2 regions of the Amycolatopsis cynarae genome follow, and region 1 is predicted to be linked to the other one. Evidence: riboswitches for the same ligand, from Rfam matches in the RefSeq annotation. Region 1 holds a riboswitch; the other holds the start of a gene.

Region 1 (4,847 bases):
TTGTCACCGTTCGTCCCCGCGGAACTCGTGGCCGATTGTTTCGAACTGGCTGTGGAGATCCGTGAACTGGATATGCGCGCCAGTCCCTACGATCTCCGCCCCTTCGGTTATGCGCCGATTCCGGTCGAAACACCGTCGGGACGGGCGGAGTACGCACGGCAGCAGGCCGAGTTCGCCCGCCGCGCCGCACCCCTGCGCCACGAACTGATCGCGAGGTGCCATGATCTTCCGACACTCGGCGGTTGACTTTTCTTGATCCTCTTGCCGGTGACCGTAAGTTTCGGGAAGTTCGATAAAACATCACGTTTCCCTAACGGCTTACCCCTGTTAGGGTGATGCCGCCGAGATAGTGCACACGCAGAGTCGAAGGGACACCCCATGGGGCGTCACAGCCGGGACGAAGAGGATCCCGCTCCTGCCCGCCCTGAGAGACCGTTCGAGCCCCACCGCCCGGTGAACAGGCCGCAAACGTCTCGCCCAGGGCCCCGCGATCACGGCCGGCCTGGTTCGCCCAGCAGGCCTCCCGTGAGCGCACCTCCGCTTCCGCCTGCCGTCCGGCCTGCCGCGTCGAGGCCGGTCGAAGGCCCCCGGCCTCCCGTCGGCGGCGACCCCGATCGCCCACCCTTCGACGACCGGCGCTCGCCCACCGGCGGCTATCCCGTCCCGCCTCCTCCCCCGTTCGAGGACCGGCGCGCCACCCCCGGAGGTCCTCGCACCCCCGATCCCACCTCCGGTCGGCCCGCCGCCGTACCGGACCGGCCCGCGGCTCCCCCGCCCGGGCGCGGCACGACCACCGGCAGCTTCCGCGCCGCCGAACCGCCCGCCGCCGGGCGCAGCACCACCACCGGCAGCTTCCGCGCCGCCGAACCGCCCGTCGCCGGGCGCAGCACCACCACCGGCAGCTTCCGCGCCGCCGAACCGCCCGCCGCCGGGCGCAGCACCACCACCGGCAGCTTCCGCGCCGCCGAACCGCCCGTCGAACGCTCCCGCACCGATCTTCCGGACGGCCGCACCTCCACCGGCAGCCACCGCCCCGTCCGCCAGGCCGACGAGCGCAGCACCACGACCGGAAGTCACCGGGTTGTCGACAAACCCGCCGAAGACTCGTCGGCCACCCTCACCGGCACCCACCGCGCGGTCGGCAAGGCCGCGGGCCGCCGCCGCATCGCCGCCTGGCCCATCGTGCTGGGCGGGTTCATCGTGCTGATCGTGGTCGGCCTGCTCGGCTGGGGCTGGGCCAACAGCGTGCTCAACAGCCGTGCCGAGGCGCAGGCGAACTCCTGCACGGACGGCGACTCGTCGATGCGGGTGCTGGTCACCCCCAGCATCCAGCGGGCGGTGACCGAAGCCGCGGCGAAGTGGAACGACGCCAAGACCGTCGTGCACTCGCACTGCGTCCACATCGACGTGCAGGCCGCGCCTTCGGATCGCGTGCTCGACGCCCTGACCGGCAAGGCGAGCCTCGACTCGATCGGCGGGTTGCCCGCGGCCTGGGTTCCGGAGAACTCGTACTGGATCGCCCAGCTGCAGACCACCAAGCCCGGCATGATCGGCTCACCCGCCGAATCGATCGCTTCGGCCAGTTCGGCCGACTACCCGTTCCTCGGCCTGGCCGGAGCCACCGTGGACGAGGTGCAGGCCCGCGCCGCGCAGGTGTTCCGCGACTTCCTCCGGGAACCGGCCCAGCAGTCCGCGTTCGCCAAGCCCGCAGGCTGAGCGCGGATACGAAACGGCGCCGGCCGCCCGCTCCGGCCGGCTCAGGCGAGGTTGAAGGTGTCCGGGTCGGGGCCGATGCGGGCACCGGTGTCCAGCTTGCCGATGGCCGCCATGTCCTCGTCCGTCAGTGCGAAGTCGAACAGGGCGAAGTTCTCGGCGATCCGGGACGGCGTGACCGATTTGGGGATCACCACGTTGCCCAGCTGCAGATGCCAGCGGAGCACGATCTGCGCCGGGCTCCTGCCGTGGCGGGAGGCCAGCCCGGTGATCGTCTCGTCCGAGAGCAGCGCGCCCTGCGCGAGGGGGCTCCAGGCCTCGGTGACGATGCCGTGGTCGGCGTGGAAGGCGCGCAACTCGGCCTGTGCCAGGTTCGGGTGCAGCTCGACCTGGTTGACCGCGGGGACCACACCGGTCTCGTCGATGAGCCGGTTCAGGTGGGGGACCTGGAAGTTCGACACCCCGATGGCGCGGACACGGCCCTCGGAGAGGAGTTTCCCGAAAGCCCGCCACGTCTCGACGTAGGTGTCACGTGCGGGCAGCGGCCAGTGGATCAGGTACAGATCGAGGTAGTCCAGCCCGAGCCGCTCCATGCCGGCGTCGAAGGCCCGCAGCGCCGAGTCGTAGCCCTGGTCGGAGTTCCACAGCTTCGTGGTGACGAACAGTTCCCCCCGGGGCAGGCCGCACTCCCGGATCGCGGCGCCCACACCGGTTTCGTTCCGGTAGGCCGCCGCGGTGTCGATGCTGCGGTAGCCGGTCCGCAGCGCGGTCCGGACCACTTCCGCGGTGTCCTCGGCGGGGACCTGGAACACGCCGAAACCGAGCTGCGGGATCGTGACGCCGTTGTTCAGTTCGAGGTCGGGAACTACAGCCATGCGAATGCGTTCCTTACGTCGTCGCGGTCTTGAACGATCCGCCCCCGATCCTGCCACTCACCGCGCGCGGCCGCCGAAGGTACTCCCCCGTCCGCGGCCCCCTGCCGCAAGTGCGGTGAGCGGGTCCCCTCACCGCAACGCGCAAGCCGACCGGGGATGAGAGCGCTTTCGATTCCACCTGGCCCGGTAACGGCAGCGGCCCCGGACACGTGAGCGTGTCCGGGGCCTCCCCACTCTGTCCGACCCTCAAAGGGCGCCTGAGAGGTTCACCCGGGTGTTTTGTCGGGCTTGCACCGTCGGCGGGGTCACCACGCCGGGTTCTGGCCGGGACCCACTTTCCAGAGGCGTCTCGTCCGCGCGGTCCGGGTGCCTGTGAGGTTCCGGGGAAGAGTTGCTCCTTCGGCGCCGGCCCGGGGTGGGGGCCGGTCTCTCCCGCGCAGCTTCGGCGACTGCGGGATTCACCCTACCGTCAGCGCGATTCAGCCCGTACGCCGGGCATTGCGCCGCTGGCTCAACTCGTCCGACACCACGGATTCGACCTGGCCACCGTCGGCCCGTTCGGCGGGGAACTCGTGGATGGTGCCGCTGATCTCCGCCATCGGCACCTTGACCGCGATGCCGAAGACACCCTGGCCGCCCTGCAGGAGATCGACGATCTCCTCGGCCGAGGTGCACTCGTAGACGGTGGTGCCGTCGGACACCAGCGTCACCTTGGCGAGATCGTTCATCCCGCGGGCACGCAGATGATCGACGGCCACCCTGATGTTCTGCAGCGAGACCCCGGTGTCCAGTAACCTCTTGACGATCTTCAGCGCGAGGATGTCCTTGAAGGAGTAGAGGCGCTGCGAGCCGGACCCGTGCGCGGTGCGGATGCTCGGGGCGACCAGTTGCGTGCGGGCCCAGTAGTCGAGCTGCCGGTAGGTGATCCCGGCGATCTGGCAGGCCGCGGGCCCCCGGTATCCGACCAGCTCGTCGGGCAGGGACGCATCAGGGAAGAGTTCACCCTGCTCCCCGTCGACCGCCTTGACCGGCCTTTCGTCGACCACGCAAGCCTCCCCTCGCCCGGCTGGCAGGCCGGTCGAAACAACAACCAGGGCACCGGAGCGGAACCCCGCACGGCGAAACCGATCAGGTTGCGCCGAGCCGGACGAATCACACCTGGAACGATTTCCCGCCTTCGACGGTAAGCGTGGGGGCCCCGCTGGTCAACGCGACGCGCGGCAGACCTCGACCGGTTCATGAGCCTTCCGCCCGAGGTGCAGTTTTTACCTGTCCATGTTAATATTTACTCATGCAGATAACGGCCGAGATGCAGCCCGAGATCGGGCTGAGCGTGACCGAGGCGGCACGGCGGGCCCAGATCCTCACCGCCACCATCGACGTGCTCGCCGAGCACGGCTACTCCGCCACCACCTTCGAGAGCATCCGTGCCCGTGCCGGGCTGAGCAGCACCCGCATGATCAGCTACCACTTCGGCACCAAGGCCGATCTGATGAACGCCGTCCTCGGCATCCTGCTCCACGCCAAGGAGCAGTTCGTGCTGGAACGCGCCGGGCAGGCCACCGGCCGCACCGCACTGCTGCGCGCACACCTGCGCGCGGAGACGGACTTCGTGCGCGCACACCCGGACGCCGTCCGGGCACTGGACGAGGTGCGGCGCAACGCCGGACAGGATCCGATCATGGACGCGCTGCAGGCGGAGATGCGCTACGGGCGCCTGGAACGCCAACTGCGCCAGGGGCAGCAGGAAGGAGAGTTCGGGGAGTTCGCGCCCGCGGTGATGGCGAGGACGATCGCACACTCCGTGGACGGTGCGGCGGCGGCACTGGCGGCCGACCCGGCGACCGACCTCGAGGCCTACGGCGACGAACTGGCCGATCTGTTCGAGCGGGCGACCCGGCCCGCCGGTGCGGCGACGCCGGATCAGGCCCATTAGCTGACGCCGGAGCCGGTTCCGACCGAACCGGCTCCGAACCCGGGGTGCCGCGCTTGGGTGCCGCGCTCGCGACACGGGGAGACGGAACCCGGCCGTGCTCAGGTGTCGGCGCCGCGGAAGTCCTCCGGCGACACCGAGTCGAGGAACTCGCGGAACTTCTCGACCTCGTCCTCCTGCTCGTCCGGGATGATCAGCCCGGCCTCCTCGAGCACGGAATCGACCGCGTGGATCGGCACGCCGACGCGCAGCGCCAGGGCGACCGAGTCGCTCGGCCGGGCCGAAACCCGGACGTCTCCGTCGAAGACGAGTTCGGCGAAGAAGGT
Region 2 (4,847 bases), 3.3 Mb from region 1:
ACCGCGCTTCGGCTGGCGGAACTGGCGCGGCAGGCCGGCCTGCCCGAGGACGTGTTCCAGGTGCTGCCGGGGGCGGGGCCCGTGGTGGGGCAGCGGTTCGTGACCCATCCCGCGGTGCGCAAGGTCGTGTTCACCGGCTCCACCGCGGTGGGCAAGCGGATCATGGCGGGCTGCGCGGAGCAGGTGAAGCGGGTCACCCTCGAACTCGGCGGCAAGAGCGCGAACATCGTCTTCGCCGACGCGGACCTGGAGAGGGCCGCGGCGACCGCGCCCTACGGCGTGTTCGACAACGCGGGCCAGGACTGCTGCGCCCGGTCCCGCATCCTGGTGGAACGGCCGGTTTACGACCGGTTCCTGGAGCTGCTGGAACCGGCGGTGCGCGGGGTGGTGGTCGGCGACCCGGCCGACGAGCGCACCGAGATGGGCCCGCTGATCTCCGCGGCGCACCGGGCGAAGGTGGCCTCCTACGTCACGGACGGCACGAGGGTCGCCTTCCGGGGGAGCGCCCCGGACGGTCCCGGTTTCTGGTTCCCGCCCACCGTGGTGCTGCCGGAGTCCCCGACCGATCCGCTGGTCACCGACGAGATCTTCGGCCCGGTGGTGGCGGTGGTGCCGTTCGACGGCGAGGCGGACGCGATCCGGCTGGCCAACGACACCGCCTACGGGCTGTCCGGGTCGATCTGGACCTCGGACGTGGGCCGGGCGTTGCGGGTCTCGCGGGGGGTCGAGGCGGGCAACCTGTCGGTCAACTCGCATTCTTCGGTGCGGTACTGGACGCCGTTCGGCGGGTTCAAGCAGTCCGGCCTCGGCCGGGAGCTCGGCCCGGCGGCGGCCGAGTCCTTCACCGAGACCAAGAACGTCTTCCTGAGCACGGAGGTATGAGGTCCATGCAGCGTTTCGACGGCCGCGTCGCGGTGATCACCGGCGGGGGCAGCGGCATCGGCCTGGCCACGGCCCGGCGGCTGGCGGGCGAGGGCGCCAAGGTGGTGATCGCCGACGTCGACGCGGTCGCGGGCAAGGCCGCCGCCGACGAGGTGGACGGCGAGTTCATCGCCACGGACGTGACGAGCGAGGCGCAGGTCCAGGCGCTGTTCGACACCACCGTGGCGCGGTTCGGCTCGCTGGACGTGGCGTTCAACAACGCCGGGATCTCCCCGCCCGAGGACGACTCGATCCTCACCACCGGCATCGAGGCCTGGCAGAAGGTGCAGCAGGTCAACCTCACCTCGGTCTACCTGTGCTGCCGGTACGCGATCCCCCACATGCAGCGCCAGGGCAAGGGTTCCATCGTCAACACCGCTTCCTTCGTGGCGGTGATGGGCGCGGCGACCTCGCAGATCTCCTACACCGCGTCGAAGGGCGGGGTGCTGGCCATGACCCGTGAACTGGGCGTGCAGTTCGCGCGGGAGGGCATCCGGGTGAACGCGCTGTGCCCGGGACCGGTCAACACGCCGCTGCTGCGGGAGCTGTTCGCCAAGGACCCGGAACGGGCCGCCCGCAGGCTGGTGCACGTGCCGCTGGGCCGGTTCGCCGAGCCGGAGGAGATCGCCGCCGCGGTGGCCTTCCTCGCCAGCGATGATGCGTCGTTCATCACGGCGTCGCAGTTCCTGGTGGACGGTGGGATCAGCGGCGCGTACGTTACCCCGCTGTAAGGGCGCTGTAGAGTGAAACCAGACAACTGAACACGGCCGACATGAGCCTGAGCGGGAGAGCCCCCGTCGCCACACGGGGCACCGAAGGAGCAACTTCCCCGCCAATCTCTCAGGTACCAGTTACCGCTCGGGCCAGGCCACTCTGGAAAGCAGGCGCAGCCGGTGCGCCTCACCCAAGGTGAAAGCCGCGCGAGCGGTGAAACTCTCAGGTGCCGATGACAGAGGGGGAGTTCCCAGCCGCGGGCGAGCGAGTCCGCGTCCGGTAGTGAGGAGCTCCCGTGTTGTTCGCCGACCGCCATATCGGACCGTCCGGGCACGAGCAGGCCAAGATGCTCGCCGAGTGCGGGTACTCGAGCCTCGACGCGCTCGTGGAGGCGGCCGTGCCCACGGCCATCCGCAACCCCCGCGAACTCGACCTGCCCGTGGCGGCCTCCGAGCAGGACGCACTCGCCGAGCTGCGGGCGCTCGCGGCCAAGAACCGGCCGATGACGCAGATGATCGGGCTGGGTTTCCACGACACGGTCACCCCCGCGGTGATCCGCCGCAACGTGCTGGAAAGCCCCGCCTGGTACACCGCCTACACGCCCTACCAGCCCGAGATCTCGCAGGGCAGGCTCGAAGCACTGCTCAACTTCCAGACCATGGTGTCCGACCTGACCGGCCTGGACACCGCGAACGCGTCGCTGCTGGACGAGTCCACCGCGGTGGCCGAGGCCGTGATGCTGATGCGGCGCGCCTCCAAGGCCAAGTCGCAGCGGGTGGTGCTGGACGCCGAATGCCTGCCGCAGACCATCGCGGTGGTGCGCACCCGTGCCGAGGCGGTCGGCATCGAGGTGGTGGTACGCGATCTGGCCACCGGCCTGCCCGAGGAGTTCTTCGGCGTGGTCGTGCAGTACCCCGGGGCCTCCGGTGTCCTGCGCGGCAAGGGTTTCTACGAGGCGATCGGGACCGTGGCCAGGGAGGCGGGCGCGCTCTACACCGTCGCCGCAGACCTGCTGGCCCTCACCCTGATCGAGGCGCCGGGCGAGTTCGGCGCCGACATCGCGGCCGGGACCACGCAGCGCTTCGGGGTGCCGCTCGGCTACGGCGGCCCGCACGCCGGGTACCTGGCCGTGCGGTCCGGCCTTCAGCGGTCGATGCCCGGCCGTCTCGTCGGGGTCTCGGTGGACGCCGACGGCGCCCCGGCCTACCGCCTGGCGCTGCAGACCCGGGAGCAGCACATCCGCCGCGAGAAGGCCACCTCCAACATCTGCACCGCCCAGGTGCTGCCCGCGGTGCTGGCCGCGATGTACGCGGTCTACCACGGCCCGGACGGACTGCGGGACATCGCCGCCCGCGTGCACTCCCTCGCCTCCGGGCTGGCGGCCGCGCTGCGGGACGGCGGGGTCGAGGTCGTCCACGAGAGCTTCTTCGACACGGTGCTGGTGCGGGTGCCCGGCCGTGCCGCCCGGCTGGTCGGCGACGCACGCCGCTTCGGCATCAACCTCGGCCTGGCCGACGAGGACCACATCCGCATCGCCTGCGACGAGGTCACCACGCTGGACGCACTGCGCCGGGTGCTGCTCGCCTTCGACCTGGAGGCCCACGCGGAGCCGGGCGCCCCGGCGCTGCCCGCCGGGCTGGCCCGCCGGTCGGAGTTCCTGACTCACGAGGTCTTCCACTCGCACCGCTCCGAGACCGCAATGCTGCGCTACCTGCGGCGACTGTCCGATCAGGACTACGCACTGGACCGCGGCATGATCCCCCTCGGCTCGTGCACCATGAAGCTCAACGCGACCGCGGAGATGGAGCCGATCACCTGGCCCGCCTTCGCCGGACTGCACCCGTTCGCCCCGGCCGAGGACGCCGCGGGCTACCGCGAGCTGATCGGCCAGCTGTGCGACTGGCTGGCCGAGGTCACCGGCTACCACAGCGTTTCGCTGCAGCCGAACGCCGGAAGCCAGGGCGAACTGGCCGGGCTGCTGGCGATCCGCGCCTACCACCGGGCCAACGGGCAGGCCGGGCGCACCGTCTGCCTGATCCCGTCCTCGGCGCACGGCACGAACGCCGCCTCCGCGGCGCTGGCCGGGATGCGCGTGGTGGTGGTCGCCTGCAACGACGACGGCGATGTCGACCTGGCCGATCTGCAGGCCAAAGTGGACGCCCACCGCGACAGCCTGGCCGCGATCATGGTCACCTACCCGTCCACCCACGGCGTGTACGAGAACGGCATCAACGAGATCGCCCGGATCGTGCACGAGGGCGGCGGCCAGGTCTATGTGGACGGTGCCAACCTCAACGCGCTGCTCGGGCTGGCGAAGCCGGGCGAGTTCGGCGGCGACGTGTCGCACCTGAACCTGCACAAGACGTTCTGCATCCCGCACGGCGGTGGCGGGCCGGGCGTGGGGCCGGTCGCGGTGCGCGAGCACCTCGCGCCGTACCTGCCGAACCACCCGCTGGACGAGGCGGCGGGCCCGGCCACCGGGGTCGGCCCGATCTCGGCCGCACCGTACGGTTCCGCGTCGATCCTGCCGATCTCGTGGGCCTACGTGCGGATGATGGGTGCCCCCGGGCTGACTTCGGCCACCAAGGTCGCGGTGCTGGCCGCGAACTACGTGGCCGCACGCCTGGCCCCGCACTACCCGGTGCTCTACACCGGGCGCAACGGCCTGGTCGCCCACGAGTGCATCCTGGACCTGCGCGCGCTCACCAAGCGCACCGGCGTGACCGTGGACGACGTCGCGAAGCGCCTTGTGGACTACGGGTTCCACGCGCCGACGATGTCCTTCCCGGTGGCGGGCACGCTGATGGTCGAGCCGACCGAGAGCGAGGACGTGGCCGAGATCGACCGGTTCTGCGACGCGATGATCGCCATCCGCCGCGAGATCGAGGAGATCGCCGAGGGCCGCTGGCCGGTGGAGCGCAGTCCGCTGCGCAACGCCCCGCACACCGCGGAAACGCTGACCTCGGACTGGGATCTGCCCTACGACCGGAAGCTGGCGGTGTACCCGCAGGGAGTCTCGCCCAAGGCGAAGTACTGGCCGCCGGTCCGCCGCATCGACGGCGCCTACGGCGACCGCAACCTCGTCTGCTCGTGCCCGCCGATCGAAGCCTACGGGAGCTGACCGATGCACACCGCACTCCATGGCGTCCACAAAGGACTCGGCGCGCTGTTCACCGACTTCGCGGGCTGGGAGATGCCGGTCCGGTACTCGA

What was found. A riboswitch is a leader RNA that binds a small molecule or an ion and turns the genes downstream of it on or off. The one in region 1 is predicted to bind glycine.
Region 2: it holds a riboswitch for glycine, as region 1 does, so the genes downstream of both, gcvP (aminomethyl-transferring glycine dehydrogenase) here and ORV05_RS20335 (aldo/keto reductase) in region 1, are expected to answer to the same signal.

Annotation. Positions count from the first base shown of each region.
Region 1 covers NZ_CP113836.1:4,257,130-4,261,976, forward strand. Annotated here, with positions in the region: gene ORV05_RS20325 (3-methyladenine DNA glycosylase) at 1-246, shown strand, start outside; gene ORV05_RS20330 (substrate-binding domain-containing protein) at 526-1,716, shown strand; gene ORV05_RS20335 (aldo/keto reductase) at 1,758-2,588, opposite strand; glycine riboswitch at 2,937-3,033, opposite strand; gene ORV05_RS20340 (MerR family transcriptional regulator) at 3,068-3,634, opposite strand; gene ORV05_RS20345 (TetR/AcrR family transcriptional regulator) at 3,880-4,524, shown strand; gene ORV05_RS20350 (bifunctional nuclease family protein) at 4,623-4,847, opposite strand, start outside.
Region 2 covers NZ_CP113836.1:928,683-933,529, forward strand. Annotated here, with positions in the region: gene ORV05_RS04470 (aldehyde dehydrogenase family protein) at 1-882, shown strand, start outside; gene ORV05_RS04475 (3-oxoacyl-ACP reductase) at 888-1,652, shown strand; glycine riboswitch at 1,695-1,788, shown strand; glycine riboswitch at 1,790-1,881, shown strand; gene gcvP (aminomethyl-transferring glycine dehydrogenase) at 1,982-4,756, shown strand; gene gcvT (glycine cleavage system aminomethyltransferase GcvT) at 4,760-4,847, shown strand, end outside.